3 regions of the Pseudomonas sp. LFS074 genome follow, and region 2 is predicted to be linked to each of the others. Evidence: predicted binding sites of a transcription regulator. Region 2 holds the regulator's gene; each other region holds the start of a gene.
What was found. Region 2 encodes FliA, which starts transcription of late flagellar genes. Its sites were predicted from a motif close to CTAAAGTTTNNNNNNNNNNNGCCGNTAA; they were not measured.
Positions count from the first base shown of each region.

Region 1: motA (flagellar motor stator protein MotA) is a predicted target of FliA. The motif match lies at 6,293-6,320, and genes of this name have one in related genera.
Region 3: ACNQP3_RS23040 (flagellar protein MotY) is a predicted target of FliA. The motif match lies at 2,832-2,859, and genes of this name have one in related genera.

Region 1 covers NZ_JBFPFV010000003.1:523,638-533,985, forward strand. The annotation lists gene ACNQP3_RS26425 (NAD(P)H-hydrate dehydratase) at 1-32, opposite strand, end outside; gene queG (tRNA epoxyqueuosine(34) reductase QueG) at 98-1,162, shown strand; gene ACNQP3_RS26435 (trimeric intracellular cation channel family protein) at 1,188-1,799, opposite strand; gene orn (oligoribonuclease) at 1,891-2,433, opposite strand; gene rsgA (small ribosomal subunit biogenesis GTPase RsgA) at 2,586-3,617, shown strand; gene ACNQP3_RS26450 (hypothetical protein) at 3,752-4,231, shown strand; gene motB (flagellar motor protein MotB) at 4,321-5,373, opposite strand; gene motA (flagellar motor stator protein MotA) at 5,377-6,228, opposite strand; gene ACNQP3_RS26465 (HDOD domain-containing protein) at 6,359-7,894, shown strand; gene ACNQP3_RS26470 (rhodanese-like domain-containing protein) at 7,939-8,748, shown strand; gene asd (archaetidylserine decarboxylase) at 8,758-9,621, shown strand; gene serB (phosphoserine phosphatase SerB) at 9,730-10,348, opposite strand, start outside.
Region 2 covers NZ_JBFPFV010000002.1:498,960-509,307, reverse strand. The annotation lists gene flhA (flagellar biosynthesis protein FlhA) at 1-1,022, shown strand, start outside; gene flhF (flagellar biosynthesis protein FlhF) at 1,034-2,344, shown strand; gene fleN (flagellar synthesis regulator FleN) at 2,438-3,271, shown strand; gene fliA (RNA polymerase sigma factor FliA) at 3,268-4,008, shown strand; gene ACNQP3_RS20410 (chemotaxis response regulator CheY) at 4,112-4,486, shown strand; gene ACNQP3_RS20405 (protein phosphatase CheZ) at 4,507-5,295, shown strand; gene ACNQP3_RS20400 (chemotaxis protein CheA) at 5,308-7,542, shown strand; gene ACNQP3_RS20395 (protein-glutamate methylesterase/protein-glutamine glutaminase) at 7,589-8,728, shown strand; gene ACNQP3_RS20390 (flagellar motor protein) at 8,728-9,468, shown strand; gene motD (flagellar motor protein MotD) at 9,472-10,329, shown strand.
Region 3 covers NZ_JBFPFV010000002.1:1,047,366-1,057,713, reverse strand. The annotation lists gene ACNQP3_RS23060 (bacterioferritin-associated ferredoxin) at 1-52, opposite strand, end outside; gene ACNQP3_RS23055 (peroxiredoxin) at 276-878, shown strand; gene rnt (ribonuclease T) at 1,048-1,659, opposite strand; gene pyrC (dihydroorotase) at 1,719-2,765, opposite strand; gene ACNQP3_RS23040 (flagellar protein MotY) at 2,896-3,822, shown strand; gene ACNQP3_RS23035 (argininosuccinate synthase) at 3,979-5,196, shown strand; gene ACNQP3_RS23030 (hypothetical protein) at 5,259-5,750, opposite strand; gene ACNQP3_RS23025 (response regulator transcription factor) at 6,117-6,740, shown strand; gene ACNQP3_RS23020 (PA3496 family putative envelope integrity protein) at 6,792-6,968, opposite strand; gene nth (endonuclease III) at 7,073-7,711, opposite strand; gene ACNQP3_RS23010 (hypothetical protein) at 7,716-8,240, opposite strand; gene ACNQP3_RS23005 (RnfABCDGE type electron transport complex subunit G) at 8,233-8,835, opposite strand; gene ACNQP3_RS23000 (RnfABCDGE type electron transport complex subunit D) at 8,832-9,806, opposite strand; gene ACNQP3_RS22995 (Rnf-Nqr domain containing protein) at 9,803-10,348, opposite strand, start outside.

The sequences.
Region 1 (10,348 bases), on a different contig from region 2:
GGGGCATTGCTGGGGTGTTTGGTCTGCGGCATGGGGTCAAAGGCTCCAATGTCTGGCAGAATTATACGCACCCGAGCCCGTATTGCCTTGCCCATCCATGTCCGCCTCTACACCTGACCTCGCCCAACTGGCCCAATCGATCAAGATTTGGGGCCAGGAACTCGGTTTTGCCCATGTTGGCATCGCCGGGGTTGACCTTGGCGAACACGAACACCACCTGCAGCGCTGGCTCGACGCCGGCTACCAGGGCGAAATGGAATACCTGGGCGCCCACGGCAGCAAAAGGTCACACCCCGACCAGCTGATCCCCGGCACGGTACGCGTGGTCTCGCTGCGCATGGACTACCTGCCTGGCGACACACAAATGGCGCAGCGCCTGGCACAACCGGAAAAGGCCTACATTTCGCGCTATGCGCTGGGCCGGGACTACCACAAACTGGTGCGCAAGCGCGTGCAGTTCCTTGCCGATCGTATTCAGGAAGCCATCGGCCCGTTCGGGTACCGCGCCTTCGTCGACAGCGCCCCGGTGCTGGAAAAGGCCTTGGCCGAACAGGCCGGGCTGGGCTGGATCGGCAAGAACACGCTGTTGCTCAACCGCAAGGCCGGTAGCTATTTCTTCCTTGCCGAACTGTTTGTCGACCTGCCGTTGCCGGTGGACGAAGCCACCACCAGCGAGCACTGCGGGCGGTGCCAGGCCTGCCTGGACATCTGCCCGACCCAGGCGTTTGTCGGGCCCTATGTGCTGGATGCACGGCGCTGCATCTCGTACCTGACCATCGAGCTGAGGGGCGCGATCCCTGTCGAGCTGCGCGCGAAGATGGGCAACCGGGTGTTCGGTTGCGACGACTGCCAGATCGTCTGCCCCTGGAACCGCTTCGCCAAGCACAGCCAGGAGCAGGACTTCCAGCCACGGCACGGGCTGGAGAATGCCGAGTTGGCGGAAATGTTCCTGTGGGATGAACGCACCTTCCTGCGCAAGACCGAAGGCGGGCCGTTGCGACGGGCGGGGTATGAGCGGTTCTTGCGCAACCTGGCGGTGGGGTTGGGCAATGCGCCGTCCACGATTCCAGTGATAGAGGCACTGAAGGCGCGGCGCGAGGATGCATCTGAGCTGGTGCGCGAGCACGTTGCATGGGCGCTGGCCCGACACGACATTCAATAGCTGGGGCCGCGGCGCGGCCCAGAATTCACTGCTGGTCGTTGTAGTGGAACTTGGGCATTTCCCAGTGGAAGCGAATCGCCAACAGGCGCAGCAGGAACCCGCCAAACAAGGTCAGCAGCATCGCCTGCTCCGCCGGCACCTTGAAATACACGCAGCCCAGATAGAACCACGCCGCCGCGAACGACACGCTGGCATACAGCTCGCGACGGAACACCAGTGGGATGTCGTTGCAGAAGATATCCCGCAGGATGCCGCCAAACACCCCGGTGATCACCCCGCTGATGGACGCCACCAGCATGCCCTGCCCCATTTCCAGCGCCGTCATGCAGCCAATCAGGGTAAACGCCACCAGCCCCAGGGCATCGAGCACCAGAAACAGCGAGCGCAGGCGGCGCATCATCGGCGCAATGAAAATAGTCAGCAGCGCCGCAAAGCTGGTCAACACGAGGTACTCGGGGTGCTTCACCCAGGTCAGCGGGTAGTGCCCGAGCAGCACATCACGCACCGAGCCGCCCCCCAGGGCGGTGACGCAGGCAATCAGCACCACGCCGAACCAGTCCATGCCGCGACGCCCGGCAGACAGCGCGCCAGTCATGGCTTCGGCGGTGATGGCAACGAGATAGAGCATCAACAACATGGTGCGGGTCCGTGCAGGAAAGGCGCGCAGTCTAACCAGTTGCCCAAGGCACCAAAAGGGGGCGCAGACACAATATCTGCGCCGTTTCGGATCACAGCTTGATGAAGTGCTCGCGGTAGTGACGCAGTTCGGCGATCGACTCGCGAATATCGTCCAGCGCCAGGTGGGTATTGCCCTTCTTGAAGCTGTCACGCACATTCGGCGCCCAGCGCGCGGCCAGCTCCTTCAGAGTGGAAACATCCAGGTTGCGATAGTGGAAGTAGTTTTCCAGGTTGCGCATGTGACGGTAGAGGAAACGGCGGTCCTGGCAGATGCTGTTGCCGCAGATCGGCGACTTGCCTTTGGGTACCCACTGTTCAAGGAAGGCGATGGTCTGCGCCTCGGCTTCAGCCATGCTGACCTTGCTCTCGCGCACGCGCTGGGTCAGGCCCGAAGCGCCATGGGTGCGGGTGTTCCACTCATCCATACGCGCCAGCACGTCGTCACTGTGGTGGATGGCGATCACCGGCCCTTCGGCCAGGGTGTTCAGCTCGCTGTCGGTGACGATGGTTGCCATTTCGATGATGACGTCGCTGTCTGGATCCAGGCCGGTCATTTCCAGGTCGATCCAGATCAGGTTCTGTGGGTTTTGCATGCAGGGGCTCCTCGTATAGCCCGTCATAGTAGCCTAGTGGCCCAGGCACGCCCATTCACCGCTCAAAGGTTAGCGGAATAGTCCAGCGCCTGGCGTGCTAAACTGCCTGCCGTTTTCAATGCCCCACCCCGGGCCTTTCTCACGGTACCTTCATGGCCAAACGCCAGCTCAATCGCCGCCAGAACTGGCGGATCGAAAAAATCCAGGGCGAGCGCGCCGCTCGTGCAGCCAAACGCGAGCAGCATGCGCTGCAGGAACTGGAGGGAGGCGACCTGGGGCCGGAGCAACTGGGCCTGGTGATCGCGCACTTCGGCGTGCAGGTAGAAGTAGAAGCCCAGGACGGCGAAGGCGCAGGCCAGGTATTCCGCTGCCACCTGCGCGCCAACCTGCCGGCGCTGGTTACCGGCGACCGCGTCGTGTGGCGGGCGGGCAACCAGGGCATTGGCGTGATCGTGGCGCAGATGCCTCGCAGCACCGAGCTTTGCCGGCCGAACAACCACGGCCAGCTGAAACCGGTGGCGGCCAACGTCGACCTGATCGTGATTGTCTTTGCCCCGGCCCCGGAGCCACACCCGAACCTGATCGACCGCTACCTGGTAGCTGCCGAGCACGCCGGCCTGCGCCCGCTGCTGCTGCTGAACAAAGCCGACCTGATCAACGACGAGAACGGCCCCGGCCTGCATGCACTGCTGGAGGTCTACCGCGAACTGGGCTACCCGCTGCTGGAAGTATCGGCACACCAGGGTGACGGCATGCAGCGCCTGCAACAGCAACTCGACGGTCACATCAGCGTGTTCGTCGGCCAGTCGGGGGTGGGCAAGTCATCGCTGGTCAACAGCCTGCTGCCAGACGCTGGCACTCGCGTCGGCGACCTGTCGGAATGGTCGGGCCAAGGCACTCACACCACCACCACGGCGCGGCTGTACCACTTCCCGAACGGCGGCGACCTGATCGACTCGCCGGGTATTCGTGAGTTCGGCCTTGGCCACGTCAGCCGCGACGACGTGGAAGATGGCTTCATCGAGTTCCGTGACCTGTTCGGTACATGCCGTTTCCGCGACTGCAAGCATGACCGAGAACCGGGCTGTGCGTTGCTCAAGGCCCTGGACGAGGGGCGTATCAAGCCGCAGCGCATGAACAGCTACCGCTCGATCATCGCCAGCCTCACAGAAGACAGCTACTGACTGGGCGGCGGGCCAGAGCAATCTGTAGGATTTATTACCGAGCCGTGTAGGACGGCTCTGGTTTCGCCGTCATCTATTGCCCACACGTCCGCTTTCCCTGATGGTCATGGCTTCTATCAGGGAGGGTAACCGCCATGCCGGTTCTTATCAGCTACCGCCACGAAGTGCGGCTCGACGCCTTTATTCTCAACGAGCGCCTGCTGCTCGAAGGCATCCCCACCCAAGTGGTGCAGTTGGACTGCGACGGGCAAACCCATGACGACCTGTATGGCAGTTTCTGCCAGCAGATGAACGATGCCACCCACTGGATCGGAGTATTGCCGACCGATACCAACGACGCCTGGTGGACCGCCTGGCTGCTGGGGGCGGCAGCGATTACCTGCCGGCGAGTGAGTTTCTTCCGCAAAGGTTCAGGCGCACTGCCGGTTTGCCTGAGCAAATGGCCGGCCATGCGCGAACGTACGCATATCGACCTGTTCGTGCGGGCTTATCATGACGAACGCATGTTCGAGCGAGCCATGACACTGCCGCCGGGGCGCGGCTCTTGCACTGACAGGGATAATGCAGCCTTCTTTCATGCTGATCTCAAGGCCAAGATCAGGCGGGGGTTCTGACGGAGATGCAGCCGCAAACACCGGCTACGCCGGTGATCGCGAACCCCCTGGATGTTGAGCAAGACAGTTGTGCCCGCGAAATGCCGGGCTTACTGGTCCTTGGCGTCATCCATCTTCAACGTACCATCCTCGAAGATGTTCAGTTTCTGGCGCAGTTCGCGCGGCTGCATCGGTGCCTGTTCGGCCTCGCCACCCGTCCCCGATGCAGCTGGCGCGGCCGGTGCCGAAGCCCCTGGCGCAGCGTCATTGGCTGGCGGTGCGGCAGGCGGGGCGGCCGGTGCCTCCGGCGCTCCCTGCTCACCCTCGATGTTGCGCTGGGCCTTCTTGGTCAGCACGATGATGTCGATGCGGCGGTTGACCGGGTTGAACGGGTCCTTGCGGTCGAACAGCGACGACGAGGCGTAGCCCACCACCCGCGCCACCTGGCCGTCCGGGTAACCACCGGCCACCAGCGCACGACGTGCGGCGTTGGCGCGGTTGGCCGACAGCTCCCAGTTACCGAACTCGCCAGTGCCGGCATACGGCTTGGCATCGGTGTGGCCGCTGATGCTGATCTTGTTCGGCACCGCCTTGATGGTGTCGGCCATGGCCAGCAGGATGTCTTCGAAGTACGGCTGCAGGCGCGCACTGCCAATGTCGAACATTGGCCGGTTCTCGGCGTCCATGATCTGGATACGCAGGCCGTCCTGGGTGATCTCGAACAGAATCTGGTCCTTGAACTTCTGCAACTGCGGGTTCTCTTCCACCTTGTTCTGCAGTTCTTGCAGCAGCAGTTCCAGGCGCTCACGCTCCACCTGCTCGGCCATGGTCTCGACCTGGTCCTTGCTCAGTTGGGTGGTGGACTCTTGCGTCGGTTCGGCCTTCACTTCCGGGTTGATGGTCTTTTCCGGTGCCAGCTCAGGCGAGCCGCCCAGGTCGATGACGTAGGGCGTGCCGCTTTCCGAAAAGCCGATCGGGTCTTTGAAGTAGCCGGCAATAGCGATCTTCTGTTCTGGCGTGGCCGTGGACATCAGCCACAGCACCAGGAAGAACGCCATCATCGCCGTGGCGAAGTCGGCGAAGGCGATTTTCCAGGCGCCGCCGTGGTGGCCGCCGCCAAAGCGCTTGACGCGCTTGACGATAATGGGCTGGTTGTTTTCCATGACTCAGCGACCGCGAACCGCTTGTTCCAGTTCGGCGAAGCTTGGGCGGTGCTTGGGGTACAGCACCTTGCGCCCGAACTCGACCGCCAACGAAGGCGGCATGCCCGAGGCAGAGGCCACCAGCGAAGCCTTGATCGATTCGTACAAGTTCAGCTCTTCCTTGGCGTCGTGCTCCAGGCACTTGGCCAGCGGGCCGAAGAAGCCGTACGCCGCCAGAATACCGAAGAAGGTACCGACCAGCGCCGCACCCACGTGCATGCCGATGGCCGCCTGGTCACCTTCGCCCAGCGAGGCCATGGTCACCACGATACCCAGTACCGCCGCGACGATGCCGAAGCCCGGCATGCCGTCGGCGATGCCGGTCACCGCGTGCGACGGGTGCTCCAGCTCTTCTTTCATGCTCAGCAGTTCCATGTCGAACAGGCCCTCGAGCTCGTGCGGGGCCATGTTGCCGGTAGACATGATGCGCAGGTAGTCGCAGACGAACGCAGTCATGCGTTCATCGGCCAGTACCGTCGGGTACTTGGCGAAAATCGGGCTGGCGGCGGCGTCCTCGATGTCGGCCTCGATGGCCATCATGCCTTCGCGACGGCTCTTGTTGAGGATCTCGTACACCAGGCCCAACACCTCCAGATAGAAGGCATGGCTGAAGCGCGAGCCGAACATTTTCATCGACTTCTTGATGACGTGCATGGTCATGTGGCCAGGGTTGGCCTGCAGGAACGCACCAAAGGCCGCACCGCCAATGATCAGTACTTCGAACGGCTGGATCAGCGCTGCGATTTTGCCGTGGGAGAGCACGTAGCCGCCGAGCACGCTCGCGAATACGACGATGATGCCGATAATTTTAGCCATAGGTTCAAAGCACTTGCTGTCGTGGTCAGGGGAAGAGACGGGAGCTTTAAAACTCTTCTTCTACTTATCGGCAGAACTGCGCCAGACTATAGCCACTCAATGCGAAAAGCCAGTTCGGACTGATGTCAAAATGCCAATTGAAACCAAGGTGCCCGCTCAGGCCCCGCGTACGTTAGAGGCCTGGGTAAAGCTGCTCGAGAGTGTTCGCATCCCCGTGCCGAAGCACAGCTACGACCGGGTCATGGCCGCCATAAACGATAGCCGCCGCTCGCTGCGCGATATCGCCGAACTGATGCAGGACAGCCCGGCACTGGTGCTGTCGGTGATGCGCGAAGCCAATCACCCCACCAATGCCAGCCTGGCCGAGCCCGCCGAAAGCCTGGAAGTCGCACTCAACCGCCTGGGCCTGGAGCGCAGCGAACAGCTGCTCAGACGCCTGCCAGCGTTGCCTGTGGAAGAAATCCCGCCGGTACTGTGCCAGTTCCAGATGATCAGCCAGCACGCCGCACAGCAGGCCAGTGGTCTGTTCGCCAGCCGCCTGGCACGGCTCTGGCAGGAAATTCACTGGGGCAGCCTGCTGTTCCTTTCGCCACTGTGGCCGCTGGCGCTGGCCTACCCCAAGTTGCTCGATATCTGGGAGTTGCGGGTAATCCACAAGGGGGAGGACGCAGCAGGGGTGGAGGAAGAACTGTTTGGCGTGCGCATCATGGCGCTGTGCCAGACCATGGCCGAGTACTGGCGCCTGCCACAATGGGTCACCCAGGGTTACCGCCTGCTGCTGGAAGAACGCGATCAACTGGCCCAGGTGCTGAACATCGCCCGCGACGAAGACCTGCTCAGCCAGCAGCACCGCCTGGACGCCGAGCCCGGCCTGCGGCGCTGGTTCAACCAGCCGGCCAATACCGTGTTGCTGGCCAACAACCTGGCACTGGCAGCACAGGTCGGCTGGGACAACCCACACTTGCTGCGCTGGCAACTGCTGACTGCGTTGTACCTGCAGACCTCGCTGGAAGACGTGCAGCATCAGGTGCACCAGCAGGCCGCTGCCAGCGCCCGCCGCCACGCCCGACATGCCTTGTTCCATCCGGCAGAAGCGTTGATCTGGCCGTGGCACCAACGCCGCCCGCACCCGGACATGCTGGCCCCGCCACCGCCCAGCAGCGACGACCTGGCACGCTGGCGCACACTGTGCCAGGACCTGCTGGCCCAACCCAGCCCGTTCACCAACACCGTGCACCTGGCCACCCAGGCCCGCGAGGCCCTGCTGGCCTGCGGCATGCAACGCATCATGCTGTTGAGCCTGGACAAGGCCAGTGACTACCTGCGCGTACAGCAGATTGCCGGCCTGCCCAAGGAAGCCGGGGCTTTGGCCCTGCAGGTGTCGCAGAACAAGCTGCTGCAAAAGCTGATGAGCCAGGCTGGGCAACTGCGCATAACCCCGGAAAACCACAGCCAGTTTTCGGCCCTGCTGCCCGCCCCGCTGCGTGCCTTGTTCCGCAGCGAGCATGTACTGCTGCGCTCATTGGCGGTGAACGACCAGGTGCTGATGCTGCTGGTGGCCGACCAGGGCTGTCGGCCCTTGGCCGATATCAGCGTGCAAGCTGTCGGCAAGACCGCGCAATGCATCGAGCGCGCCCTGTCGGTGTTTGCCAACCGCAAGGGCTGAGCCTTGCGCTACAATCGCCCCTCTTTCCACACTGGAGACCGTGGATGACTGACTTTTCCGGCCTGCCCCTGGTGATCGAAGCTGCAGACCTGCTGCCACGCCTGGATTCGCCGCAGCTGATCCTGGTCGACCTGAGCAGCGCCAACCGCTATGTCAGCGGGCATATCCCCGGCGCACGCTTTGTCGAAGGCAAGCGCACCCAGCTTGGCCAGCCACCCGCGCCCGGCCTGCTGCCGGCCCTGGGCGAACTGGAAAAACTGTTCAGCGAACTCGGCCATCGCGACGACGCCGTGTATGTGGTGTACGACGATGAAGGCGGCGGCTGGGCGGGGCGTTTCATCTGGCTGCTCGATGTGATCGGGCACAAGGGCTACCACTACCTCAATGGCGGTATCCAGGCCTGGCCGGCAGATACGCTGTCCACTGAAGTGCCCGCCAGCGGCAACGCCCGGGTACGCCTGCGTATCGACAGCGCCCCCACGGCCACGCGCGAGTACCTGCAAAGCCGCCTGGGCGCCGATGACCTGGTCATCTGGGACGCGCGCGGCCCGCAGGAATTCAGTGGCGAGAAAGTGCTGGCAGCCAAGGGCGGCCACATCCCCGGTGCGATCAACTTCGAGTGGACCGCCGGCATGGACCTCAACGACCACCTGCGCATTCGCCAGGACATCGCCGACGTCCTGCTGGAGCTGGGCATCACACCGGACAAGGAAGTGATCACCCATTGCCAGACCCACCGCCGCTCCGGCTTCACTTATCTGGTGGCCAAGGCCCTCGGCTACCCACGCGTCAAGGCTTACGCCGGCTCGTGGAGCGAATGGGGCAACCACCCGGACACGCCTGTAGAAGTTTAAGGAACCTGCATGAAATCCCGTTTGTTCATCATCAGCCAGTACCTGCTGCCGCACCACCTGCTGTCGCGACTGGCCGGCTGCGTCGCCGAGTGCCGCGCACGCTGGTTCAAAAATGCCTTCACTGCCTGGTTCGCCAAGCGCTATCAGGTCAACATGAGCGAAGCGCTGGTCGAAGACCTGAGCGCGTACGAGCATTTCAACGCGTTCTTCACCCGCGCCCTGAAGCCAGGCGCCCGCCCGCTGGACGAAACCCCGGGCGCCATCCTGTGCCCGGCCGACGGTGCTGTCAGCCAGCTCGGCCCGATCGAGCACGGCCGCATCTTCCAGGCCAAAGGCCACGGTTTCAGCGCGCAAGAGCTGCTGGGCGGTGACCCGGCCATGGCCGCGCCGTTCATGGGCGGCGAGTTCGCCACCATTTACCTGTCGCCCAAGGACTACCACCGCGTGCACATGCCGCTGGCCGGCACCCTGCGTGAAATGGTCTATGTGCCGGGCCGCCTGTTCTCGGTCAACCAGACCACCGCAGAGAACGTTCCCGAGCTGTTCGCTCGCAACGAGCGTGTGGTCTGCCTGTTCGATACCGAACGTGGGCCAATGGCTGTGGTGCTGGTTGGCGCGATGATCGTTGCCTCGATCGAAACCGTATGGGCCGGGCTGGTCACGCCGCCAAAGCGTGAGCTGAAAACCTTCCGTTACGACGAAGCCAGCCGCGCGCCGATCCATCTGGAAAAGGGCGCCGAGCTGGGCCGCTTCAAGCTGGGCTCGACCGCCATCGTGCTGTTCGGGCCGGAGCAGGTGAAGTGGGCTGAAAGCCTGGGTGCTGGTTCTGCAGTGCGCATGGGGCAACTGCTGGCAGAGCCTGCACAGGCTTGACTGCGGTTTTTGCTTTGAAGTGGCTGGCGCGGTTTATTTAGCGCCTGTGAGATCGAGCGCCACCCGCGCGGCGCTCGATCTCACAGGCACTGAAGATACAACGACAAACTAGCCGCGCGCGTCGCGGTCGCGTAGGCCCAGCAGGTACAGCACGCCATCCAGCCCCAGGGTAGAAATAGCCTGCTTGGCCGATTGGCGCACCAGCGGCTTGGCACGGAACGCGACACCCAGCCCAGCCAGCGACAGCATCGGCAGGTCGTTGGCACCATCCCCCACGGCAATGGTCTGCTCCAGCTGCAAGCCTTCTTCGTTGGCCAGCTTTTGCAACAGCTCGGCTTTGCGCTGGGCGTCGACGATCGGCTCTACCGCCACCCCGGTCACCTTGCCATCGACCACTTCCAGCTCGTTGGCGAACACATAGTCGATACCCAGGCGCGCCTGCACCTGGCGGGCGAAGTAGGTAAAGCCACCGGACAGGATCGCAGTCTTGTAACCCAGGCGCTTGAGCTCGGCGAACAGGTTTTCGGCACCCTCGGTCAGGCGCAGCGAGGCACCGATTTCGTCCAGCACCCCCACATCCAGGCCCTTGAGCAGCGCCATGCGCTCCTTGAAACTGGCGCGGAAATCCAGCTCCCCGCGCATGGCACGCTCGGTGATCGCCGCGACCTGCTCGCCCACACCGGCCGCCTTGGCCAGCTCGTCGATGACTTCAGCCTCAATCAGCGTG
Region 2 (10,348 bases):
ACATGATTGGCCTGGAGGTCGGCTACCGGCTGATCCCGCTGGTCGATCGCAACCAGGGTGGCCAATTGCTGGCGCGAATCAAGGGCGTGCGCAAGAAGCTGTCGCAGGACCTGGGCTTCCTCATGCCCACCGTGCACATCCGCGACAACCTTGACCTGCAGCCCAGCGCCTATCGCCTGACCCTGATGGGGGTGATCCTGGCCGAAGCCGAGATCTACCCGGATCGCGAACTGGCAATCAACCCGGGGCAGGTGTTCGGTACTCTCAACGGCATTGCCGCACGCGATCCGGCGTTCGGCCTGGAGGCCGTGTGGATTGATGTCGGCCAGCGTTCCCAGGCGCAGTCGCTGGGCTACACCGTGGTCGATGCCAGTACCGTGGTGGCTACGCACCTGAACCAGATTCTGCAGAAGCACTGCCACGAACTGATCGGCCATGAAGAGGTCCAGCAACTGCTGCAGGTGTTGGCCAAGGCATCGCCTAAACTTGCAGAAGAGCTGGTGCCGGGTGTCATTTCGTTGTCGGGCCTGCTCAAGGTGCTGCAGGCGCTGTTGTCGGAACAGGTGCCCGTACGCGATATCCGCAGTATCGCCGAGGCGATCGCTAACAACGCCGGCAAGAGTCAAGATACCGCCGCGCTGGTGGCGGCGGTGCGCGTCGGATTGTGTCGCGCCATCGTGCAAAGCATTGTCGGCGTTGAGTCGGAGCTGCCAGTGATTACCCTGGAGCCAAGGTTGGAACAGATTTTGCTCAATAGTCTGCAAAGGGCCGGGCAAGGTCAGGAAGACGGTGTTCTTCTGGAACCGAGCATGGCCGAGAAGCTGCAGCGTTCGTTGATCGAGGCGGCCCAGCGCCAGGAAATGCAGGGCCAACCGGCCATCCTCCTGGTCGCCGGCCCGATCCGCGCCATGCTGTCGCGTTTCGGTCGTCTGGCTGTACCGAATTTGCATGTTCTGGCGTATCAGGAAATACCGGACAACAAGCAAGTCACCATCGTTGCCACCGTGGGCCCTAACGGCTGAGGTAGGGGATAATGCAAGTTAAGCGATTTTTCGCCGCCGATATGCGTCAGGCCATGAAGCTGGTCCGTGATGAGCTGGGCGCCGATGCCGCCATCATCGGCAACCGTCGCATCGCCGGCGGTGTCGAACTGACGGCCGCGCTGGACTACAAGCTGTCTGCCCTGGCCCCGCGTGTGCCCAACGCCGAACTGGAAGAAGAGCTGCGCAAGACCCATACGCGCATCGCCACTGCCCAGGCCGAACTGGATCATCGTCAGGACAGCAGCGACAACAACCGCCAATTGTTCGCCGGGCAGTCGCTGACCGCCGCCGAGCCGTTGGTCGAACCGCACATCGATGCGCCCGAGGCCGCTGCGCCAGCCCCTGCGTCGGCGCCGGTCGATCCGCGCCTGTTCGATGCCATGCGCTCCGAGCTTTCGGGCCTGCGCGAGCTGCTGGAAGTGCAGCTCGGCTCGCTGGCCTGGAACCAGCTGCAAGGCAGCAAGCCGCAGCAGGCCACCGTCTGGCGCCGGCTGCAGCGCATCGGTCTGTCCGGGCCGATCGCCCGTGAGCTGCTGGACCTGACCGCCGAGATCGACGAGCCACGTCAGGCCTGGCGCATGTTGCTGGCGCATCTGGCGCGGATGATCGAAATCCCCGAGGTCGAGCCGATCGAAGAGGGTGGGGTGATCGCCATGGTCGGCCCGGCCGGCATGGGCAAGACCACCACCCTGGCCAAGCTGGCCGCCCGCTACGTGCTCAAGTACGGCGCGCAGAACCTGGCGCTGGTGAGCATGGACAGCTTCCGCATCGGCGCCCAGGAGCAGCTCAAGACCCTGGGCCGCATCCTTAACGTGCCTGTGACCTACGTCGACCCGGGCCAGTCGCTGGCCGCGGCGCTGGAGCCGCTGCTGCGCAAGCGCGTGGTGCTGATCGATACCGCTGGCCTGCAGGCCAGTGACCCGGCCCTGCGCATGCAACTTGAAACCCTGGCCGGGCGTGGCATTGCCGCGAAGAACTACCTGGTGCTGGCCACCACCAGCCAGAAGCAGGTGCTGACTGCTGCCTACCACAGCTACAAGCGCTGCGGCCTGGCTGGTTGCATCCTGACCAAACTCGATGAAACGGCGAGCCTTGGCGATGTGCTGAGCCTTGCCATCAGTCATGAACTGCCAGTGGCCTACCTGACCGATGGGCCGCGCATTCCTGACGACCTGCACCTGCCTCGGGGGCACCAGTTGGTCACCCGCGCGGTCAATGTGCAGCAGCAGGACGAGCCCAGCGAAGAGGCCATGGCCGACATGTTCGCTGATCTCTATCACAACCCACGGCGAGCGGGTTGATGATGAAGTGTGTGCAAGGTAGCTATGCCAAAGGGTACGCAGAATTGCCCTACGTGTGGCCTGAGTCCCAGCGAGACAAGGTAAAGAACAGACATGGGTAGCATGCATCCCGTACAGGTGATCGCCGTGACCGGTGGCAAAGGTGGCGTCGGCAAGACTAACGTTTCAGTGAACCTGTCCCTGGCGCTGGCCGAGCTTGGCCGCAGGGTCATGCTGCTCGACGCCGACCTGGGCCTGGCCAATGTCGACGTGCTGCTGGGCCTTACCCCCAAGCGGACCCTGGCCGATGTCATCGAAGGGCGCTGCGAATTGCGCGACGTGATGTTGCAGGGCCCCGGTGGTGTGCGCATCGTACCGGCTGCCTCGGGCACGCAGAGCATGGTGCACCTGGCCCCGGCCCAGCATGCCGGGCTGATCCAGGCGTTCAGCGAAATTGGCGACAACCTCGACGTGCTGGTGATCGACACCGCGGCGGGTATCGGTGATTCGGTGGTCAGCTTCGTCCGCGCGGCACAGGAGGTGCTGCTGGTGGTATGCGACGAACCCACCTCGATCACCGACGCCTACGCCCTGATCAAGCTGCTCAACCGCGACTACGGCATGAACCGTTTCCGCGTGCTGGCCAACATGGCGCAGAGCCCGCAGGAAGGCCGTAACCTGTTCGCCAAGCTGACCAAGGTCACCGACCGTTTCCTCGACGTTGCCCTGCAGTATGTGGGTGCTGTGCCGTATGACGAGTGCGTGCGCAAGGCGGTGCAGAAGCAGCGTGCCGTGTACGAAGCTTTCCCACGGTCCAAGTGCGCGCTGGCCTTCAAGGCGATAGCCCAGAAGGTCGACAGCTGGCCGCTGCCGGCCAACCCGCGTGGCCATCTGGAGTTCTTTGTCGAGCGTCTGGTGCAACCCACCAGCGCGGGTCCAGTGCTATGAACGCCAGCGGTTTCAAGATGTACAGCCGAGCGTCGAAAGACGCCCAGTACGAGCTGATCGAACGCTACGCCCCGCTGGTCAAGCGCATTGCCTACCACCTGCTGGCGCGGTTGCCGGCCAACGTGCAGGTCGAGGACCTGATCCAGGCCGGCATGATCGGCCTGCTGGAAGTAGCCAACAAATACGACGCCAGCAAGGGCGCCAGCTTTGAAACCTACGCCGGCATCCGCATTCGCGGGGCCATGCTCGATGAAGTGCGCAAGGGCGACTGGGCACCGCGTTCGGTGCACCGCAACACCCGCATGGTCAGCGACGCGATGCGTGCGGTTGAAGCCAGAACCGGACGTGACGCTAAAGATCATGAAGTTGCTGCCGAACTCCAATTGAGTCTCGATGATTACTACGGGATCTTGAACGATACCTTGGGCAGCCGCCTGTTCAGCTTCGACGACCTGTTGCAGGACGGCGAGCACGAAGGGCTGCATGAGGATGGTGCCAGTGGCCAGGTAGAACCTGCGCGTGGCCTGGAGGACGAGCGCTTCCAGGTCGCCCTGACCGAGGCCATCGCCAACCTGCCGGAGCGTGAGCGCCTGGTGCTGGCGCTGTACTACGACGAAGAGCTGAACCTCAAGGAAATCGGTGAGGTGCTGGGGGTCAGCGAGTCGCGGGTCAGCCAGTTGCACAGCCAGTGTGCCGCGCGCCTGCGCAGCCGCCTGGGGGAATGGCGGGCGCGTTGAGCCCGCTGTCGTTGCAGTCGTTTTCTACGTTGTACCGAATTGTGAATGCGCGCTCGGGGCCGAGCGCGTTTGAGACTGCTTGGAGGTCTACTTGAACAAAGACATGAAAATCCTCATCGTTGACGACTTTTCGACGATGCGGCGGATCATCAAGAACCTGTTGCGTGACCTGGGCTTCACCAACACCGAAGAAGCCGATGACGGCACCACGGCGCTGCCGATGCTGGAGAACGGCCACTACGACTTCCTGGTGACCGACTGGAACATGCCTGGCATGTCCGGCATCGACCTGCTGCGTAAAGTGCGTGCCAGCGACAAGCTGAAGAGCATGCCGGTACTGATGGTGACCGCCGAAGCCAAGCGCGACCAGATCATCGAAGCGGCCCAGGCCGGCGTCAATGGTTACGTGGTCAAGCCGTTCACCGCCCAGGTGCTCAAAGAAAAGATCGAGAAGATCTTCGAACGCGTCAACGGCTGAGTCACGTCAGGGGGCGCGCCATGGATTCATCACAAACGTCTTTGGGCGAGTTCGAATCGACCCTGAAGAAGCATGCCCAGGAGCTGGTCGAAAGCCTGGAGCGGGGCCGTTTCGGCGAGGCGGTGCAGCTGATTCATGAGCTGAACCAGACCCGCGACCGCGGCCTGTACCAGGAAGTCGGCAAGCTGACCCGCGAGCTGCACAGTGCCATCGTCAGTTTCCAGATCGACCCGACCATGCCGCAGGCCGAGGGGGTGTCGCAGATTACCGACGCCACCGAGCGCCTGTCTTACGTGGTCAGGCTTACCGAGGGCGCGGCCAACCGCACCATGGACCTGGTCGAGGAAAGCACCCCGGTGCTCAACGATTTGGCCAGCGAGGCACATGCACTGAGCGCCGACTGGCAGCGTTTCATGCGCCGTGAAGTGGCTGCGCCGGAGTTCCGTGACCTGGTCAAACGCATCGACAGTTTCCTGACGCACAGCGCCGAGGGCAACCGCAAGGTCGCCGGGCACCTCAACGACATTCTGCTGGCCCAGGACTATCAGGACCTGACCGGCCAGGTGATCAAGCGCGTCACCACCCTGGTCACCGAGGTGGAAAGCAACCTGCTCAAACTGGTGCTGATGGCCAGCCAGGTCGACCGCTTCGCGGGCATCCAGCATGACCACGATCAGCTGCGCGCAGAAAAAGATCGAGAAAAACATCCGACTCGGGGTGAAGGTCCGCAGATTCATGCCGATAAGCGTGAAGACGTTGTGTCCGGTCAGGACGATGTCGATGATCTGCTGTCCAGCCTGGGTTTTTAAGGAGCACGTTTGATGAGCTTCGGCGCCGATGAAGAAATCCTCCAGGATTTCCTGGTAGAAGCCGGCGAAATTCTTGAGCAACTGTCCGAGCAACTGGTCGAGCTGGAAAGCCGGCCCGACGATGCCGACCTGCTCAATGCGATCTTTCGCGGTTTCCACACTGTAAAAGGGGGCGCCGGCTTCCTTCAGCTGAACGAGCTGGTGGAGTGCTGCCATATCGCCGAGAACGTGTTCGATGTCCTGCGCAAAGGTGAGCGCCGGGTCGACGCGGAACTGATGGATGTGGTGCTCGAGGCACTGGATACGGTCAACAGCATGTTTGGCCAGGTGCGCGAGCGCACCGAAGTGACCCCGGCTACCCCCGAGCTTTTGGCGGCGCTGTCGCGCCTGGCCGAGCCGGGGGGCGCCGTGGCCGTTGAAGCGCCTGCCGCCGCAGCACCGGCACCGGTTGCCGAAGCGCCTGCCGAGGAGCAGGACATCACCGACAGCGAGTTCGAACAGCTGCTCGATTCGCTCGATGCGGTCAAGGCGCAAGCTGCGGCCGACGAGCAGATGCAGGGCGAGACCGTGAGCGGTGAAGGTGACGAAATCACCGACGCCGAGTTCGAGTCGCTGCTCGACCAGTTGCACGGCAAAGGCCAGTTCAGCGCCGAGGTTGCCGCGCAGCCGGTTGCCAGCGCGCCGGAAGTGGCCAGCGACGAAATTACCGACGCCGAATTCGAATCACTGCTGGACCAGTTGCATGGCAAGGGTACCTTCCAGGCCGATGCCTTGCCCGCTGCCAAGGCGCCGGCGCCTGCTGCAACTGACACCAGTGCAGCCAGCGATGAAATCAGCGAGCACGAGTTCGAGGCGCTGCTGGACCAGTTGCACGGCAAAGGCAAGTTTGGCGGCGACGTGGCCGCCGTCGAAGCCCCGGCTGCAACCAAGGTGCAAGCGCCGGCAGCGGCCAAGGCCGACAGCCAGCCCGTGGCCAAGCCAGCAGCAGCTGCTGCCCCGGCTCCTGCGCCTGCCAGCAAACCTGCTGCAGCACCCCGCGCCCCTGCCCCGGCCGCCGACAAGCATGGCGCCAGCGAAGCGGAAACCACTGTGCGGGTCGATACCGCGCGCCTGGACGAGATCATGAACATGGTCGGCGAACTGGTGCTGGTGCGTAACCGTCTGGTGCGCCTGGGCCTTAACAGCGGTGACGAGGCCATGTCCAAGGCCGTGTCCAACCTCGACGTGGTCACCGCCGACCTGCAGACCGCGGTGATGAAAACCCGCATGCAGCCGATCAAGAAAGTCTTCGGCCGCTTCCCGCGCCTGGTGCGTGACCTGGCCCGCCAGCTCAAGAAAGAAATCAACCTGGAGCTGGTCGGCGAAGAGACCGACCTCGACAAGAACCTGGTCGAGGCCCTGGCCGACCCGTTGGTGCACCTGGTGCGCAATGCCGTCGACCATGGCGTGGAGATGCCCGAGGAGCGTGAAGCCTCCGGCAAGGCGCGTACCGGCCGCGTGGTGCTGTCGGCCGAGCAGGAAGGCGACCACATCCTGCTGTCGATCTCCGACGACGGCAAGGGCATGGACCCTAACATCCTGCGCGCCAAGGCCGTGGAAAAGGGCCTGATGGACAAGGATGCCGCCGAGCGCCTGAGCGAGTCGGACTGCTACAACCTGATCTTCGCCCCGGGCTTCTCGACCAAGACCGAGATTTCCGACGTGTCCGGTCGTGGTGTGGGCATGGACGTGGTGAAGACCAAGATCTCCCAGCTCAACGGCTCGATCAACATCTTCTCGGCCAAGGGCCAAGGCTCGAAGATCGTCATCAAAGTGCCGCTGACCCTGGCGATCATGCCCACCCTGATGGTGATGCTGGGCAACCAGGCGTTTGCCTTCCCGCTGGTCAACGTCAACGAGATTTTCCACCTCGACCTGTCGCGCACCAACGTGGTCGACGGCCAGGAAGTGGTGATCGTACGCGACAAGGCGCTGCCGCTGTTCTACCTCAAGCGCTGGCTGGTCCAGGGCCAGGTGCACGAAGAGCAGCACGAGGGCCACGTGGTGATCCTGTCGGTCGGCACCCAGCGCATCGGCTTTGTCGTCGATCAACTGGTTGGCCAGGAAGAAGTGGTAATCAAGCCGCTGGGCAAGATGCTGCAGGGCACCCCGGGCATGTCCGGGGCCACCATCACCGGCGACGGTCGCATCGCGTTGATTCTCGACGTCCCGAGCATGCTCAAGCGTTACGCCGCGCGGCGTATTTGATTTCGGTGGCGCACCCTGGCGGGTTGCGCCGCCTAATGGAGTGTTTATGGCAGTCAAGGTCCTGGTGGTGGATGATTCCGGTTTCTTCCGCCGCCGCGTCTCGGAAATCCTCTCGGCGGATCCGACGATCCAGGTAGTGGGTACCGCGACCAACGGCAAGGAAGCAATCGACCAGGCGCTGGCGCTGAAGCCCGATGTCATCACCATGGACTACGAAATGCCCATGATGGACGGCATCACCGCGGTGCGGCACATCATGCAGCGCTGCCCGACGCCGGTGTTGATGTTCTCGTCGCTGACCCATGAAGGCGCCCGTGTCACCCTCGATGCGCTGGATGCCGGTGCGGTGGATTACCTGCCGAAGAACTTCGAGGACATCTCGCGCAACCCCGACAAGGTCAAGCAACTGCTGTGCGAGAAGGTGCATACCATTTCCCGCAGCAACCGCCGTTTTGGCAGCTACGCCAGCCATGCGCCGGTTGCCGCACCCGTACCCGCGCCAGCAGGCAGCGGTCACGCAGCTGCCAGCAGTTTCGCCAGCCCGGCAGCGGCGCGCACGCCTGCGCCTGCCCGTGCAGCGGCCCCGGCAGCGGCGCCAGCGCATTCGCCGGCACCCAAGCGCAAGCCATACAAACTGGTGGCCATCGGTACCTCCACGGGCGGCCCGGTCGCCCTGCAGCGGGTGCTGACCCAGCTGCCGGCCAACTTCCCGGCGCCGATCGTACTGATCCAGCACATGCCGGCGGCGTTCACCAAGGCCTTTGCCGAGCGCCTGGACAAGCTGTGCCGCATCAGCGTCAAGGAAGCCGAGGACGGCGACATGCTGCGCCCGGGCCTGGCCCTGCTGGCCCCAGGTGGCAAGCAGATGATGATCGACGGCCGTGGCGCGGTGAAAATCCTGCCCGGTGACGAGCGTCTGAACTACAAACCGTGCGTGGACATCACCTTCGGCTCGGCGGCCAAGTCGTATGGCGACAAGGTGCTGTCGGTGGTGCTTACCGGCATGGGTGCCGATGGTCGTGAAGGGGCGCGCCTGCTCAAGCAGGGCGGCAGCACGGTCTGGGCCCAGGATGAAGCCAGCTGCGTGATCTATGGCATGCCCATGGCCATCGTCAAGGCCAACCTGGCCGACGCGGTGTACAGCCTGGACGAAATCGGCAAGCACCTGGTGGAGGCGTGCGTCTGATGGACGTGCTCAGCCTGATCGGCCTGATCCTCGCGTTTGTCGCCATCGTCGGTGGCAACTTCCTCGAAGGCGGCCATGTCGGCGCCCTGATCAATGGCCCGGCGGCACTGATCGTGCTGGGCGGCACCCTGGCGGCGGCCTTGCTGCAGTCGCCGCTGTCGTCGTTCAAGCGTGCCTTGCAGATTCTGCGCTGGATCCTGTTTCCGCCACGGGTCGACCTGGCGGGCGGGATCGACCGCGTCGTCAACTGGAGCCTGACCGCGCGCAAGGAAGGCCTGCTGGGCCTGGAAGGGGTGGCTGACAGCGAGCCTGACCCTTATGCGCGCAAGGGCCTGCAGCTGCTGGTGGATGGTGCCGAGCCGGAGGCCATCCGCAGCATCCTCGAAGTCGACTTCCTGACCCAGGAAAGCCGTGATATCCAGGCCGCGAAGGTGTTCGAGAGCATGGGCGGCTACGCGCCGACAATCGGCATCATCGGTGCGGTGATGGGCCTGATTCACGTGATGGGCAACCTGGCCGACCCGTCGCAGTTGGGCAACGGCATTGCCGTGGCCTTTGTCGCGACCATCTACGGCGTGGCCAGCGCCAACCTGGTGCTGCTGCCGATCGCCAGCAAGCTCAAGGCCATCGTCATGCGCCAGTCGCGCTACCGCGAGATGCTGCTCGAGGGCCTGCTGTCGATTGCCGAGGGTGAGAACCCGCGCTCGATCGAGCTGAAGCTGCAAGGCTTCATGGAGTAACCCATGCGTCGCCGTCGTCATACCGAGGAGCACGAAAACCACGAACGCTGGCTGGTGTCGTACGCCGACTTCATTACTCTGCTGTTCGCCTTTTTCGTGGTGATGTACTCGATTTCCTCGATCAACGAGGGCAAGTACAAGGTCATTTCCCAGGCCTTGCTCGGGGTGTTCAACGACCCCGAGCGCAGCATGAAGCCGATCCCCATCGGTGAAGAGCGGCCGCTGAGCGTGCGCCCGGCCGAGCCGTTGGTGAAGGACAGCGAGCAGACCGATGCGGGCCTTGGGGCGACCAGTATTGACCCGCTGAAAACCATCAGCGATGACGTGCGCGATGCCTTTGGCGACCTGATCAAGAGCGACCAGATGACTGTGCGCGGCAATGAACTGTGGATCGAGATCGAGCTCAATTCCTCGTTGCTGTTCGGCAGCGGCGATGCCATGCCCAGCGACAAGGCATTTGCGATCATCGAGAAAGTGGCCGGCATTCTCAAGCCGTTCGCCAACCCGGTTCACGTCGAAGGCTTTACCGATAACTTGCCGATCCGCACTGCGCAGTACCCGACCAACTGGGAGTTGTCTTCGGCTCGGGCGGCAAGCATCGTGCGCCTGCTGGCCATGGAAGGGGTCAACCCGGCACGCATGGCCTCGGTCGGCTATGGCGAGTACCAGCCGGTTGCCAGCAACGACACTGCCGAAGGCCGTGCGCGCAATCGCCGCGTGGTGCTGGTGATTTCGCGCAACCTCGAAGTGCGCCGCAGCCTGACTGGCTCGGGCAGTGCCAATGCCACGCCGGATGCTGCATTGCGCCGGGCTGGCACACAAAGTGCACCGGCAACGCCAGCAACGGTGGCGGGGCAGTGATTCGTCAATTCCCCGACGC
Region 3 (10,348 bases), 550 kb from region 2:
TCGCATCGCGGATCTGTCCGTCGGTAACGCCGACACAAAGACACACATACATAAGGGCTGACCATCGCGGGTTGAGTCGATGGGTGGAGCTTAATGTTAATGAGAATGCTTGTCAAAGGACTTTCTGGAAGGGCCGTGCTTGAGCGACCGGCGGTTGCTTTGTCGATGGAGTCGGCCTGTCATCAGAAGCCGTGTATGATGGTCGGCCTTTGTTGGATGTCGGGCAGGCCCGTCTGGCCCGGCAAACGGTTTTTCACCCTCATCAGGAGATTACAATGAGCGTACTCGTTGGTAAGAAAGCCCCCGATTTCACCGTTCCGGCCGTGCTGGGCAATGGCGAGATCGTCGACAGCTTCAACCTGGCCTCGGCCATCAAGGGCAAGTACGGCCTGGTGTTCTTCTACCCGCTGGACTTCACCTTCGTCTGCCCGTCCGAGCTGATCGCTCTGGACAACCGTATCCCAGACTTCCAGGCGCGCAATGTGGAAGTGATCGGCGTTTCGATCGACTCGCACTTCACTCACAACGCCTGGCGTAACACCCCGGTCAACAACGGCGGCATCGGTCAGGTCAAATACACCCTGGCTGCCGACATGACCCACGAAATCTGCAAAGCCTACGACGTTGAGTCCGAAGGCGGTGTGGCCTTCCGTGGCGCCTTCCTGATCGACACCAACGGTGTTGTCCGCTCGCAGATCATCAACGACCTGCCACTGGGCCGTAACATGGACGAGCTGCTGCGTCTGGTCGACGCTCTGCAATTCCACGAAGAGCACGGCGAAGTTTGCCCTGCCAACTGGAAAAAAGGCGACAAAGGCATGAACGCTTCGCCAGAAGGCGTTGCTGCCTACCTGAGCGAGAACGCTGGCAAGCTGTAATTGCCACTCGCATAAAAAAACCGGCCTTCGTGGCCGGTTTTTTTATGCCTGGACTTCAAGGCTTCCAGTGCCTGTCCTGGCTCTTTGCCGCTCCTACAGGAGTGTGCATTCCCCTGTAGGAGCGGCCTTGTGTCGCGAAAGGGCCGCAAAGCGGCCCCTGGATTTCAGATCAATCGTTGAAATCACGCCAGCCGCCCATTTCCTTCCAGCGGTTGACGATGCCGCAGAACAGCTCGGCCGTCTTCTCGGTGTCGTAACGCGCCGAGTGCGCTTCACGCCCGTCGAAGTCGATGTCGGCGCTCTGGCAAGCCCGCGCCAGTACCGTCTGGCCATACGCCAAGCCTGCCAGTGTGGCGGTGTCAAAGCTGGAGAACGGGTGGAATGGGTTACGCTTCAGGTCATTGCGCGCCACTGCCGCATTGAGGAAGCCGAGGTCGAAACTGCTGTTGTGGCCAACCAGAATCGCCCGTTTGCAGCCATTGGCCTTGAGCGCCTTGCGCACGCCACGGAAGATGTCGGTCAGCGCGCTTTCTTCGCTGACCGCCATGCGCAGTGGGTGGTCCAGCTTGATGCCGGTGAATTCCAGCGCGGCCGCCTCGATATTGGCGCCCTCGAACGGTTCCACCCGATGGAAATAGGTGTGCTCGGGGAACAGGAAACCCTTCTCGTCCATGCCGATGGTGACGGCGGCAATTTCCAGCAGAGCGTCGGTAGCGCTGTTGAAACCACCCGTTTCAACGTCCACCACTACTGGCAAGTAGCCACGGAAGCGCTCGGCCATCGGGTGACGCGAGCCACTGCTGCCTTGGGCGTCCAGGTCGTCTTCGTAGAGGTCTTCGCTCACGCGTTTTCCTCCAGCAGGCGCCAGCGCAGTTTTTCACCGGCGCGCAGCGGGACTACGGTTTGCTCGCCAAAAGGCAGGCTGTCTGGGGCTGTCCATTCTTCGCGGACCAGCGTAATGGTGTCGGTGTTTGCCGGCAGGCCGTAGAAGGCCGGACCGTGCAGGCTGGCGAAGCCTTCCAGCTTGTCCAGTGCGTTACGTTGCTCGAACGCTTCGGCGTACATCTCGATGGCCGCATAGGCGGTGTAGCAACCGGCACACCCGCAGGCGGCTTCCTTGGCATGACGGGCGTGAGGTGCCGAGTCGGTGCCGAGGAAGAACTTCGGGTTACCGCTGGTAGCCGCGTCCAGCAACGCCACCTGGTGGGTGTTGCGCTTGAGAATCGGCAGGCAGTAGAAGTGCGGGCGAATGCCGCCGACCAGCATGTGGTTGCGGTTGTAAAGCAGGTGCTGGGCGGTGATGGTCGCACCAACGTTGGCCGGGGCCTCGGTGACGAACTGCGCGGCATCGCTGGTGGTAATGTGTTCGAAAACCACTTTCAGCGTTGGGAAACGCTCGACCACACGGCGCATATGCTCATCGATGAAGCGCTTTTCGCGGTCGAACACGTCGATCTCGCTGCGGGTCACTTCGCCGTGCACCAGCAGTGGCATGCCGACTTCCGCCAGCGCCTCGATGGCGGGGAAGATGTTGTCGATGCTGGTCACGCCTGAATCGGAATTGGTGGTGGCGCCGGCCGGGTACAGTTTGGCCGCGTACACGATGCCGCTGGCCTTGGCCGCACGCACGTCCTCGGGGCTGGTGCGGTCGGTGAGGTACAGCACCATCAGTGGCTCGAAGCGGCTGCCAGCCGGGCGGGCGGCCAGGATGCGCTCACGGTAGGCGCCAGCCTCGGCGGCATTGCGCACCGGCGGAACCAGGTTGGGCATGATGATGGCACGGGCGAAGGTACGCGCCACATCGCCAACGGTGTGGGGCAGGACGGCACCATCGCGCAGATGGATGTGCCAGTCGTCGGGGCGCAGGAGGGTCAGGCGATCGGACATTGGGGATTCCAGGCGGGTCGAACTCAAGCCCCAATCGTACCGGAAAACCCTGGGGCGAGCACGGCTATCAAGTTTTCCGGGCGGCGTCCGATAGCCTGCAGGTAAGCCGTCAGAATTTGTGGAGCCGCCCGTGCGCCAGCGTTACCTAGCCCTGTTGACCCTGTTCGCCAGCCTGCCGGCCGGCGCACTGACTTTCCAGACGCGCATGGAGAACATCGCCTGGAAGGTCGAGGGTGATCAGTTCGAATGCCGCCTGATCCAGCCGATCGAAGGTTTCGGCAGCGGAGAGTTCGTGCGCCGGGCAGGTGAGCAGCCAGTGTTCCAGCTGCGTTCGGACAGCAACGTACTGGGGGCAGGTACCGCCAGCCTGCTGGCGGCGGCGGCGCCATGGCAGCCTGGACGTGGTGATATCAACCTGGGCAGCGTGCGCATGGCCCGTACCGGTGTGCTGTTCAGTTCGTCCCAGGGCCAGGCCAGCCGCCTGATAAACGGTCTTCTCGACGGGCGCAGCACAGTGGTGCGCAATTACGCCGGTGAGGCCGGCAGGCCAATGGAGGTGCGCGTGCTGCCGGTCAGCTTCGCCAAGGCCTACAGCGACTACCAAGCCTGTGCCGGCAAGTTGCTGCCGATGAACTTCGACCAGGTTCGCCAGACCCAAGTAGGCTTCCCGGGGGGCGGCACCGAGCTGGATGCGTCGGCGCGTGCACGGCTGGATGTGATCCTGGATTACATGAAAGCCGACCCGACGGTGAACCACATCGAGCTTGACGGCCACTCTGACAACAGTGGCAACCGGCTGACAAACCGTGACCTGTCACGCCGGCGCGCGCTCGCGGTGGCCGATTACTTCAAAGCCCATGGCGTGGCGGAAGAACAGATCATCGTGCGCTTCCATGGTGAGCAATACCCATTGGTGAAGAACAACAGTGCTGCCAACCGGGCGCGTAATCGACGGGTGAATATCGAGCTGGATCGGGTTACGGTAGTTGTGAAACCGGTGGAGAAACCTGCCGAAAAAGCCCCTGAACCAACTGCATTAGCGCCAGCTGCCAAGTAATCTGCGCGCCTGTCGGGAATTGATCGCTGCTACAGGCGCCGTCGCCCTTGCGAAAGTTCCTGTCGCTTTGTCGTCAGAAGCTGTCGCCCCACTGTAAATTTGTGCGCAAGGCCGTTAGAATCGATGCCTTTCCGTACAACCCCGTGGAGTGATGGCATGGCGGACGTAAAAAAGGTCGTACTGGCGTATTCCGGCGGCCTTGATACTTCGGTGATTCTCAAGTGGCTGCAGGATACCTATAACTGCGAAGTGGTGACCTTCACCGCTGACCTGGGTCAGGGCGAAGAGGTCGAGCCGGCCCGTGCCAAGGCCCAGGCAATGGGCGTTAAAGAGATCTACATCGACGATCTGCGCGAAGAGTTCGTGCGTGATTTCGTATTCCCGATGTTCCGCGCCAACACCGTCTACGAAGGCGAGTACCTGCTGGGTACTTCCATCGCCCGTCCGCTGATCGCCAAGCGCCTGATCGAAATCGCCAATGCAACCGGTGCTGACGCCATTTCCCATGGCGCCACCGGCAAAGGCAACGACCAGGTACGTTTCGAGCTGGGTGCCTATGCGCTGAAGCCAGGCGTCAAGGTCATCGCTCCATGGCGCGAGTGGGACCTGCTGTCCCGCGAGAAACTGATGGACTACGCCGAAAAGCACGGCATCCCGATCGAGCGTCACGGCAAGAAGAAGTCGCCGTACTCGATGGACGCCAACCTGTTGCACATCTCCTACGAAGGCGGTGTCCTGGAAGATACCTGGACCGAGCACGAAGAAGAGATGTGGCGCTGGAGCGTCTCGCCCGAAAACGCCCCAGACCAGGCTACCTACATCGAGCTGACCTACCGCAACGGTGACATCGTTGCCATCGACGGCGTCGAGAAATCCCCGGCCACCGTGCTGGCCGACCTGAACCGTATTGGTGGTGCCAACGGCATCGGCCGCCTGGACATCGTCGAAAACCGTTACGTCGGCATGAAGTCGCGTGGCTGCTACGAAACCCCTGGCGGCACCATCATGCTCAAGGCCCACCGTGCCATCGAGTCGATCACGCTGGACCGCGAAGTTGCTCACCTGAAAGATGAGCTGATGCCGAAATACGCCAGCCTGATCTACACCGGCTACTGGTGGAGCCCGGAGCGTCTGATGCTGCAGCAGATGATCGACGCTTCGCAGGTCAACGTGAATGGCGTTGTGCGCCTGAAACTGTACAAGGGCAATGTCACCGTGGTTGGCCGCAAGTCGGACGATTCGCTGTTCGATGCCAACATCGCCACCTTCGAAGAAGATGGCGGCGCCTACAACCAGGCGGACGCTGCCGGCTTCATCAAGCTCAACGCGCTGCGTATGCGCATTGCTGCCAACAAGGGCCGTTCGCTGCTCTGATTGCTGGCTTGTGCAATAAAAACCCCGGCTCAGGCTGGGGTTTTTTTATGCGCGAAGAATATTCAAGGCATTGAGCTGGAGTGGTTCGCAACATCGTCCTCAAGTGCACTGATCGACAGTTGCGCACACTGGCGTTTTTCCAGGTTGTAAAAGCGCCAGGTTCGCGTTGGCACGGGCGGTTGGGCAAGTGCATGCAAGAGTTGTTGCTCCATCAAACGATAGGCGTCCGGGCCGGAGAACATGAATGTGACCGGTTCGCCCTGAACCACTTCATGTTTATCATCGGCCATGGCGGGTGTGGCCACACTGTTCGGCGCTGGCGTATTGTCGTGTGTGGATCTGTTGGGTGAAGGGCTGTAGAACGACTTGTAATTGAAGTTGAGCGTCAGAAAAAACAGTGCCGTCAGAAAGAATGGAAAGCCTACCAGGAACCAGGTGTAGAGCTTCTGGCTGGATTCGCTAAGAAACGGCAATGTGGCAAGTGCGGAGGCTTCGATAATCCCCGCGAAGATGGCAATGATCGTCAGCGGGGCGACAGGTTGAGCTTGGGGCATGTGGGCCGTCTCCTGCGGTTTCGCCCATCTTTACCTCACGCGAGTACTCAACTAAAGACAGGAGTGTTTTCCGAGGGCGGAATAATCGCCATTACGCATCGTTGCTTTGCTTTTTCAACATGTTTGCTCTGGCGTTTCTTCGGCTTAAGCTCAGTTTTCAACTGGTGCGTTTTTGCAGGTGGGTGATACCTTCAATCCAGGTGACAAGGTATTTGCTTGTTACAGTCATAGTCGTGATGTGTAGGAAATTTCTGTAAGCGTTGTAAGTTTTGTCTGTCCATGAGTTTCGCCGGGAAATCACCGCGCCAGCAAGCGCCCTGTCGGTTATCTTGGCGTGCCAAAGCAATAACAATGAATGGATATCGCATGAATAAAGTGCTTATCGTGGATGATCACCCGGTCATACGCCTGGCCGTACGCATGCTGATGGAGCGGCATGGGTATGACGTTGTGGCGGAGACCGACAATGGGGTGGCTGCGCTGCAGCTGACTCGGCAACACCTGCCGGATATCGTGGTGCTGGATATCGGTATACCGAAACTGGATGGCCTGGAGGTGATCGCCCGCATGGCCACCTTCAGCCCGGGCAGTAAGGTACTCGTGCTGACGTCGCAGGCCCCCGGCAATTTTTCGATGCGTTGCATGCAGGCGGGGGCGGCAGGTTACGTGTGCAAGCAGCAGGAGCTTACCGAGCTGCTTAGCGCCATCAAGGCCGTGTTGTCGGGTTACAGCTATTTCCCCAACCAGGCGTTGCATGCGTCACGTGGCAGGGGCGCAGCTAGCGAGGCGGATATGGTCAATCGCCTTTCGGCGCGTGAAATGACGGTGCTGCAGCAACTGGCGCGGGGGCGTTCGAACAAGGAAATTGCCGACAGCATGTACCTCAGCAACAAGACGGTCAGTACCTACAAGTCGCGGCTATTGCTCAAGCTCAATGCGCGCTCGCTGGTAGACCTGATCGAGCTGGCGCAACGGCAAGGTCTTAGCTGATCGCCAGGCCTGGAAGCCTCCCGCCAGGAGGCTTTGCCAGGGCTGCATGTCCTACAGGTCGTAGTCGAAATCGGCCAGCTGCTTTTGCAGGCGCCGTTCTTCCAGCATGTTGTCGATGGTGCGGCGTTTGCTCAGGTTGGTCTTTGCGGTTTCTACCTGGGGCTCCGCGTCATCGTCTGCGGCAACAAAATCATCTTCGATCGACAGGTCGTCTTTGTCGGTACTCATGAGTCGCTCCAAGCCAAGGGGCCATTGGCCGTCCTTATAACCAGAAAGCAGACGCTGGTAAAAAAGATTTTTTCAATCGTCAAGCGTGGTTTCTAGCTATCGGCTCAATCGTCGGAGGTTTTGTGCTTGTACTCGCACAAATCTTCGATCCTGCAACTGCCGCACCTTGGCTTGCGCGCCTGGCACACATAACGTCCGTGCAGAATCAGCCAGTGGTGGGCGTCTAACAGGTAATCTTTTGGTACGAACTTGACCAGTTTCTTTTCCACTTCCAGCACCGTTTTGCCTGGCGCAATTCCCGTGCGGTTACTCACCCGATAGATATGGGTATCCACTGCCATGGTCGGTTGACGGAATGCGGTGTTGAGGACCACGTTGGCGGTCTTGCGGCCCACGCCAGGCAGCGCCTCCAGCGCTTCACGGGTTTGCGGTACCTCGCTGCCGTGGCGCTCGATCAGAAGCCGGCAGGCTTCTATGACATTCTTGGCCTTGCTGTTGTAAAGCCCGATGGTCTTGATGTACTCGCTAAGCCCTTCAACGCCCAGGGCATAGATGGCCTCGGGGGTGTTGGCGACGGGGAACAGGCGCGCTGTGGCCTTGTTGACGCCGACGTCGGTGGATTGCGCGGACAGCGTCACGGCGACCAGCAGTTCGAACGGGGTGGTGTAGGCCAGTTCGGTCTTCGGGTCGGGGTTGTCTTCGTGCAGCCTGCGAAAAATCTCCAGGCGTTTGGCGGCATTCATGAAATCAGAGCTTTCCTTGACGACGTGGGTGGGCTGAGCCCGGACGCAAGCGATTGTACAAGGCCAGCAGCAGTCCGAGCAGTAGCAGGGCGCCGGGGGCCAGGCTGGCCAGGTGCAGGTCGGCAAAATGGGCCAGCCATTGGCGGCTGGCGCCAAGCAGCAGGCAGCTGGCAAACACCGCGCCGAGGTGCACGGCGAGTACGCGCCAGCGCTGTTGGTCCGGCAGCAGGAGGTCGCAGGCCAAACACTGCAGGCACAACAAGGCGGGATAGAAGCCGAGCGCCAGTGCCAAAGGCAGCGACCAGGCAAGCAGTGCCATTTGCAGGCAGCAGGCCAAGGCGGCCAGCAACAGAAGGCTGGCCAGCGCGTAGGCCCAGCTGGCCAGACGCGGACGCAACGGTGCCAGCAACAGTTGGTGCATGCCCCCCATCACTACCGCACACAATCCGATGGTGGCGCCCTCGGTCAGGGTGCGGGTGGCGCCCAGCATGGGCACCAGGCTTACGGCCAGCAGGCAGAATCTATTCATGCGTGGCGTTCTCCAGCAGTACGCTGCGCTGCTCGTCAAAATAGCTCAGCGCCTCCTGCAATGCGGCGATCACTGCCCGCGAGGTCACGGTCGCGCCGGCCAATTGGTCAAAGTCGCCGTGGTCCCGCTTCAGCGCCCAGTGGTCGTTCAATTGGCGGTTTTCGAACTGCCCCAGCCAGTGCAGTTGCGGGTCGCCTACGCGTGCCCCCAGCCCAGGGCTTTCCTGTTGTTCGACCACCTGGCTGCCGATCAGCCGGCCGTCTGTGGCGATGGCAACACTCAGCACAATCGGCCCGGCATAGCCTTGGGTTTGCGTGACCAGGATAATAGCGCTTGGCTTGCCCGCCAGCGTGGCACGGTAAGCCGCCAGGATGTGGCTGTTGGGCCGCTGTGCGGCGGGCCTCGGTAGCGGGTTGTCCAGTGGCTGGTTGTCAAAACTGCCCTCGGGCAGCACTGCCAGGCGTTGGCGGCTTTGCAGTTGCTTCTCGGCGCTGGTGATGGCTGGGCCGGTCCAATGCCGCCACGCGAAAGTGGCAGACACTGCCAATACGCCAGTCAGCAACAGCAGGCCCACATCATGTGCCAGGCGCTTCATCGGGTAGCCTGCTGGCGCTGCGTGGCCAGGCGCTCGAGCGTCGGCGCCACAAGGTTCATCAGCAAGATGGCGAACGCAGTGCCATCCGGGTAGCTGCCCCAGGTACGAATCAGGTAGATGAGCAGCCCTGTTCCCAGGCCGAAGCACAGCCTGGCCCATTCGTTCCTGGGGCCGGAAACTGGCTCGGTGGCAATGAAGAAGGCTGCCAGCATGGTCGAACCGGAGAACAGGTGCAGCAAGGGCGAACCATTGGAGTCCGATCCCGAACCGTTCCAGCCCAATAAACTGAATACGAACAGCCCTGCCAGCAAGCCCGCCGGCGCATGCCAGCTGATTACCTTGCGCTGCAACAAGAACAGGCCACCGAGCAGGAATGCCAGGTTGACCCATTCGCTTCCTGCACCGCCAATGCTGCCGAAGCCCGGATGGCTGGCAAACAGCTCGTCGATGGTCAGGCTGCGGTTGTGGCGCAAGCCGTCGAGCAGGGTTGGCCGGGCCCAGGCATCGACCTGATCGCCCCCGGCGAACACTTGCTGCAGGCTGTCGAGCAAGCCCGGGGCCGGCCCTGGCCAATGGTTCATCTGCAACGGAAAACTCAGGAGCACAAAGGCATATCCGACCATGGCCGGGTTGAACAGATTTCGCCCAACCCCACCAAAGGCCTGCTTGCCGATGCCGATGGCAGCACTTGCCGCGATCACCGGCAGCCACCATGGGGCGAGCGTGGGCAGGGCGGCCGCCAGCAGCACGGCGGTCACCAGTGCACTGCCATCGTTTAGCGCCGTGCTGGGTGATTGGCCGCGCAACGCCAGCAGCGCCGCTTCGCACAGGAGTGCCGCACTGGCACACAGCAACAGGTTCACCAGCATGCCCCAGCCATGCAGCCATAACAGCGTCAGAAGGCCGGGCAAGCAGGCCAGCAAGACCAGGCCCATGCTGGTACGTAGCCGCGGGTCGGGACTGTTGATCATTGGCCGAACATTCCGTTGAAACCGGAAAATGCCATGGCCATTACCCCGGCGCCGATCAATTCGATGGGCAGGCCGCGCAGTACACCAGGGATGTCGGCATGGGCACTGCGTTGGCGCAGATCACTGAACACCATCAGCGCCAGCCAAAAGCCTCCTCCTGCCAGCAAGGCTTGCAGCAGCGTGGCTGACCAGGGGCTGTCGTCGCTTGCCTGCTGCAGGCCCAGCCCCAGCGCCAGGGCATTGCTCGACAGCAGCGCTGGTAACCCCACTACGGGCCAGGCCGGGCGCCACTTGGCCATTAGCCAGGGCAGGCCCCAGGCAAGCAGTGCCAGCCAGGGCAACAACAGGAACAGAGCAAGATCATGGATGTGCAGCGGGGCAAGTACCCCGCGCAGCAGCAGCTGTGCGCCGATCACGCCCAAGGCGATGCACAGCGCACCAGCCAGCCCGTGTACATGCAGATGCGGCCTGGAGAAAGGCTGTTGCAGGAGGCACAGGTGATTGACCAGCGCGGCGCTTATCAGGACCAGGATGTAGTCATT